2 regions of the Metabacillus flavus genome follow, and region 2 is predicted to be linked to the other one. Evidence: riboswitches for the same ligand, from Rfam matches in the RefSeq annotation. Region 2 holds a riboswitch; the other holds the start of a gene.

Region 1 (3,411 bases), 930 kb from region 2:
GCCCGGCATCCATCTGGATGATTTCATTTTTCGCGGAACCGTCCCAAGTAAATGATGAGTCGCACCAGGCACAGGAATAGTCGCAGCCTGCCGTCCGGATGAACATCGTTTTTTGGCCGATGACCATCCCTTCCCCCTGTATCGTCGGGCCGAATATTTCAAGAACCGGAATCGTTTCAGCCATTGCTTTTCACCTTCTTCGGACGAAAAACCACATAACTGGTCGGTGTTTCTCTGACAAATACCTGGACACAGACAGGCTTGCCGGGAAGCTGATCCAATTCTGCCTGGATAACTTCACTTATTTTTCGGGCAACCACTTCTGTAGTCGGGAAATCCTCTGGACTCCCGGACTGAAAAAGGGCATGCTCATTTAAAATGGTATGATCAAATTGTCCGTGCACAAGATTTTTCAGCGTTTTAAAGTTTACAAGAAACCCTGACTCATCAAGCGTGTCTCCGGCAATCGTAACATTCACAAAATACGTATGGCCATGAACATTCCGGCACGGACCTGCACTCTCATGCGGAACAAAATGGGCAGCAGAAAGATGCATGTCTTTATTGAGCTCATATTGAAAGTCATGGTTCACTTGAGGGTAAATCTGCTGAATCATTGTGCCGCCTCCTTTTTGTTCAAATAGGCGTCAAGGCCATTTTTTCGTAACAGACATGCCGGGCATTCTCCGCAGCCATCTGCCGGAATTCCGTTGTAGCAAGTGAGGGTTTTCGTCCGGACATAATCAAGTGCTCCCAATTCATCTGCGAGCTCCCATGTTTCTTCTTTATTCAGCCACATAAGCGGTGTGTGGAAGACAAGCTGCTCATCCATAGCCAGGTTGACGGTCACGTTGCATGATTTTATGAACTGGTCCCGGCAATCCGGATAGCCGCTGAAATCTGTTTCGCAAACCCCTGTAACGATATGCCTTGCTCCAATCTGATTCGCAAGCACTGAAGCGAAGGATAGAAAGAGCAGGTTTCTGCCTGGAACAAAAGTCGATGGCAGCTCCCCTTCTTTTTGTTCAATTTCTATATCATTCCTTGTCAGCGCATTCGGTGCAAGCTGATTCAAAAGGGACATATCCAAGACGTGATGCCGGATTCCCTGCTCTTTTGCAATGGCTTCGGCGATTTCAATTTCAAGCTTATGCCGCTGATTATAGTTAAACGTGACCGCTTCTACTTCTTTATAATTTTTTAATGCCCAGAATAGACAGGTGGTGCTGTCCTGGCCTCCGCTGAAAACAACCAGTGCTTTTTCATTTTTCATGTTGAATCTCCTCCTGTAGACGGAGCTTCCAGTCACAACCATGTTTATCATGATTCAATTCGGTGAAATAATAAAGGCACCCCCAGAGAGGTGCCTTAGCGAATGATCTATAAAAAAACAAAAAACAATATCCAAGGAACGCCTCTGATATTGCTGTCCTTAGTTTTTTATAGAGGGTTGTGCTAGAACCTCTCCCGTTTTGAAAAACGGATTTGTATTTAGCTGACCTGTTCACTATACATGAAAAATGGCCATCTGCCAATACCGGAGGAGTTTTAATGGAAAAGAACCGCTTTTTGCAAGTGAGAGCCAGCTTCTGGTTTATCCCTTTGCTTTATGGAATTATTGCCCTGTTCCTGGCATATGGAAGTATGGCCCTCGACCGATATGCTTCAAAGCATACAGAATTATATGATTACATACCTGACCTTTTTCTATCTGACATGCAGCTTGCTCAAACAATTTTAAGCTCGATTGCCACCTCTTTGCTAACTATGACGACCATCACGTTTTCATCCATTCTTGTCGTCTTGACTACTTATGCAGCACAGTTTTCTCCAAGGGCTTTGCAGAACTTCACCTCGGACCGCAGCTCTCAGCGCGTTCTTGGGATGTTCACAGGGGGCTTTGTTTATACCATTGTTCTTTTGCTTTTAGCAAAAGATAAGGGCGGCGACTTGTTTATTGTTCCTGCCCTTGCCATTGTTGTTGCTTTTGCATGCCTTGCAGCGTTTGTCTTCTTCATCCATCACTCGGTGGCGTCAATTAAGGTCAGCAACCTGATCTTTCAAATCACAAGCAAAACAATGAAGGCCTGGAAAGAAAACTATGAAGATGACCAATCCCTGAACGCACTGTCTGAATGCGGCGAAGCTGAAGAAATTACTTCAGGCAAAGGCAGACAGCTGAAGAGCAAAAAAGCAGGATACATACAGCACGTGCAAATAAGAGATATGATACAAACAGCAAAAAAATTAAAAATAACAGTAAAAGTAGAAAAAGCCCTGGGAAGCTACGTAGATGAAGGAACACCTCTGCTTACCTATTGGGGGACGGAGGACCTCAGCGATGCAGACAGCCTGCTTAATCAGATTCTGATTATTCCCGAGCAGGAGCCTATAAGGGATGTCGGTTTTGGCATACAAAAGCTTTCCGAAATCGCCATTCGTTCCATCTCCCCGGCATTTAATGATCCGTATACGACAGCGAATGCGGTTGAGCATATTGCGAGAATTCTAACCCGTCTTGGAAAGAGCTACATTCCAAAACCTTTTTATACGGATGAAGAGAAAAAACTCCGTGTCATTTTTCATAAACCATCCTTTGAAGATTTACTTTATAAGAGTTTTTATCTTATCAGACACCATGGAAAAGAAGATACAGCCGTTATGCATTCCATTATATCTGCCCTATCTATAGTGGCGGACAACAATGATAAAGAAGTAAAGGAAATCATCTGGAACTTCTCGTGCTATATATTGGAAGGACTTCAGGAAACAGATTGGATCAGCCTTGATAAAACATATCTTAATCAACAGTTTCAAAGGCTTGCTGATGCCTGCTGCAGAGAAGAGAAATTTATGGGAATTTAAAAAAACGCGGGATATCCGCGTTTTTATTTTTTGCCGCTTTTATTATCCATTGTATGCAGGTAACTTGATTTGAAACGCTTTACCGGCAGCAGCCTTATTTTTTTACTGTTCCAATTCCCTTTGCTCCGTGGCTGAGGATGATTTTTTTTACCGATTCTGTCAATGAATCCTGTATATGTACGATAACAATCACTTCTTTTTCAGACTTTTTCAAGGTAAGCCCTTTTCTTTTCTTTTTGTATAAATATTCGATGGCGAACCCTGATATAATGCCCAAAACTAACCCGATTGAGCCCCATATGACCGGTCCCCAGTATAGGGCGAGACCATAAATGACTCCCAAAAGCATAAACACGGCACCAAAAACGCCCGCTAAATCCAGTAAACTCTTCTGATCATCAGAGAAATCTGTATCCATCAGCGTTTGGAATTCGCCTAATCGGTCCATGGGAATAGCCAGTATTTGTGTTTTATGGACTCCTGCTTTCTCAATTTCTGTTAAAAGCAATTCCAGCGAAGTAGAGTATGTGAAAGTTGAGATTAGGT
Region 2 (3,411 bases):
CGTCTGCTCTCCTTGCAGCGTTTGAAAGACGTTATTAAAATTATTCAGCCATGGCAGATATGCAGGCTGTCCTGTGTAGGAATTCCATAAAGAAAGGACGAGTTCCTCAAAATGACCCGGGCTCACCTGGTGCAGACTCACAAGGGCATCATTAAAATAAGAAGGCTCGAACCGCTCAGTCAGTCCGCGGTCTATGTATGACTTAAGAACCTCTGCCCAATCGAGGGACTGGGTGCGAATGGTTTCATTTGAAGCAAGCTCCACGGCGTTTTCCCAATCCTCATGCTCTTCAAAAAAAGCACGGGCGATCAATGAGATATTCTGATAATCTGGATCGAGCGCCACCGCTTTTTTAATGGAATAAACCGCTGCATCCTGCTTCTCCTGCTGCAGGTACAAGGAGAACAGCTGCAAGGCTACCTCCACCTTTAAAACGAGGCTCTCCGTTTCGATGCTTTTATATAAATCCAAAGCGGAGGCATCCATGCCAAGCTCCATATAAGCATCAGCCATGTTTTTTCTTGCCCACTGATCGAGCCCGTTCGAGATATGCTCCCATTTAAAGATCGCTGCTTCATAATCCTTGTTGTGGAAATAAACCTCGCCCTGGGCAAAGCGGATTTCCGACGCATCCCCATCCTCTTTTATATGCTCCTCAAGCAGCATCGTCCCCAATACCTGGACCGGATGCACTCCCGTATCCGGTGCCAGCTCTTCAAAATATGTTTTCTTGCTTAAACGCGTTTCTGCAGTCATGATTTTCCTCCAAAAAATAGAGTATGTATGATTCAATTTCCCTGTCTAAGATTCATTTACACATCCTAGGTATCTATTTTCATATTTTATCACTGATTTTTTTCATGACATTGCAAGAGGATTTCATTTTCAATACAGATAAGACACACGTGTAAAATTTACGGTTTGATTTTCCAACTAGTATGGGTTATTAATAAAATCCCTGCTAAACTTGGCTGTTGATTTCCGCTGCAGGCGTTCGTTTACGGCGGGGCAGGGGCTGTGCATGGATTTTGTGTGCAGTGCAGTGCGGTGCAAGCCAGCACTGACCCCCGCTGCACCACCGCATCAAGGGGCAGAGCAGCAACCCTGCAATCCCTTGCAGCACTATGCACTTCCAGCGCAAGGGACGGAGCTTTACTCCTTTACCGAACCTGGGGTCAGTGCAACACAGAAACTGATTAGTCTCCACGAACCACAATCTGTATAAAACAGGAACTAATCTCCCTCCCGGACCCACATTCCGCACAAAACCCCGATCCATTATAAACCTTGTTCTCCTTTATGTTCCCGCGGCATTTTTATGTTAAATCAATCCTCATCCTTCACATCCGGATCCTCCGGAATCGGTTCATTTCTCCACTCCTCCAGCTGCTTCTTGGCCTTCTCAAGCTGGTCCAAGTGTCCGTTAAATTGCTCTTTATTAATCATATAAACCTGTCCGTCAAATACATAGCGGATTCTGTTCTGATGAACAAGCGCCTCAATATACGTCTCTGGCAGGGAAAGATATTCGGCTGTTTCTTTAATCGTTAAATACACACGGAATTCCTCCTCTATGGGGTTTATTATAACGAATTGGGGGAGGATGGGTAAATAGGGGCTCCCGGGCGGCCCCCCTTATACTTTGCTGCGGAGGATAACGGAAAAACTGGACGTCCTCAGAGTTTGGTCGAATATAAACGGAAATTTGTTTTTTATGCACGGGGTTTTGTCGTTTATCAACGGGCTTCTGTCGAATTGCGACCGCACGGTACATATCGGCAAAAAAAAACACCCCAGCAACTTTCTATTTACAATTTTTTTCATCCATACTATAATAACTTCTTTCGGCCGTGGTTCGAGATCCTCCCACGCTAAAAAACTAAGGAGTAGAAGAATATGAATATTAGAACTCTGTCAGCCAATGCTATTTTGGCTGCGATTTATATCGCGGTTTCAACGCTGATTCAGCCGATTGCCTTTTCCAACATTCAGTTCCGTATACCGGAGATGCTGAACCACCTTGTTGTATTTAATAAAAAATACATCTATGGAATTGTGCTCGGTGTGTTTATATCCAATTTGATCTGGTCGCCAATGAAGGGCTTCGATCTGATTTTCGGAACAGGCCAATCGGTCATTGCCCTTCTCATTACGATCCTTGCTTCAAAATATATCCGAAACACATGGGCGCTTATGGCTGTGAACACACTCGTCTTTACGTTCACGATGTTCATCATTGCATGGGAGCTTCATATCGCTCTAGGCTTCCCGTTCTGGATTACATGGGCCACCACCGCAGCAGGCGAGTTTGTCGTCATGGCGGCCGGTATGCCAATTATTCAGGCCTTGAACAAACGGCTTCGTTTCGATGCACGCGATTAACAGAGAAAAGCTGCTCCTCACACTGGGAAGCAGCTTTTTTTATCGCTAATTCATATGCACAACCCGTTTGACCGGACCATCCTGCTGATGCTCCTCCTTCTTATCTATCAAATAGAGCAGATGCCGCTTATACAAATACATGACCGCGATATGAACATTTGCCTGGGTTAGACGGTAAATCAGCCACGGCAGAGATGGCTGATATTCATGGATAGCGATGATGCATTCCTGGGTTCCTGGAATTTGCCTGAACTCAATCCTGCCCTTGCTTCCTTCCGTCATCTTGGAAAACGTGCCTCCGGTAATGCGGTAGAGCGCCCGATTGGAGGAGCTTCGATCAGGTGCATAGGTAAGCTCCATAATCGGCTTTTTCCAGCCGGCAAGTGAGAAACGGCTGACTCTGTTTGCATCCGATTCAACCTTCAAAAACGGACGTGCCAGTCCGGCAAGCCATTTCATATAGTAATCCCCTGCCCAATCAGCATCCTTCCCTTCCGGAAGCAGGATGCGCTGGACAGATCGGACATCAGAAACATCCGATTTTTTAGAAGAGGAGGACTTGGATTTCTTTTCCTCTTCCTTTTTCTCCTCTTCAAGTGCAAACTGTGCTGCTTCTTTAAAAGGAGTCTGCCCGTAGCTGATTTCATCGTCCATGTTTTCCTCTTGCGCGACCATTGGGTGCTTCAGACTTTCGATAAGCGGATAGGCGATGTCTTTCGGCGACTGAGTGATCAGGCTTACCCATAGGCGCGATAAGGTGACCGTCATAAACGGAACATCCATGGTTCGGGTGCTCCGGCCCATCACTTCTGCAGTCTGCTGCATCATTTCCTTGTATGACATCACTTCGGGACCGCCGACATCAATGGATTTTCCAGAAAGCCTTTTGTTCCCTATGCTTGTTTTCAAGGCTGTCAGGACATCCTTCAGGGCAATCGGATGCGTCTTCGTCCTTGTCCATTTAGGCAGGAGCATCGCCGGAAGCCGTTTAACAAGCTTCGTCAAAATCGGGAACGAAGAACCTTTGGG

The links. A riboswitch is a leader RNA that binds a small molecule or an ion and turns the genes downstream of it on or off. The one in region 2 is predicted to bind preQ1.
Region 1: another riboswitch for preQ1. It lies ahead of queC (7-cyano-7-deazaguanine synthase QueC); the one in region 2 lies ahead of J9317_RS02655 (QueT transporter family protein).

The regions. Positions count from the first base shown of each region.
Region 1 is NZ_JAGVRK010000001.1:1,424,413-1,427,823, reverse strand. It holds gene queE (7-carboxy-7-deazaguanine synthase QueE) at 1-184, opposite strand, end outside; gene queD (6-carboxytetrahydropterin synthase QueD) at 177-617, opposite strand; gene queC (7-cyano-7-deazaguanine synthase QueC) at 614-1,273, opposite strand; PreQ1 riboswitch class I at 1,427-1,471, opposite strand; gene J9317_RS07360 (DUF2254 domain-containing protein) at 1,552-2,865, shown strand; gene J9317_RS07355 (acetate and sugar kinases/Hsc70/actin family protein) at 2,960-3,411, opposite strand, start outside.
Region 2 is NZ_JAGVRK010000001.1:498,237-501,647, reverse strand. It holds gene J9317_RS02665 (dynamin family protein) at 1-756, opposite strand, end outside; gene J9317_RS02660 (excisionase family DNA-binding protein) at 1,327-1,557, opposite strand; PreQ1 riboswitch class I at 1,845-1,889, shown strand; gene J9317_RS02655 (QueT transporter family protein) at 1,897-2,382, shown strand; gene J9317_RS02650 (NAD(P)H-binding protein) at 2,428-3,411, opposite strand, start outside.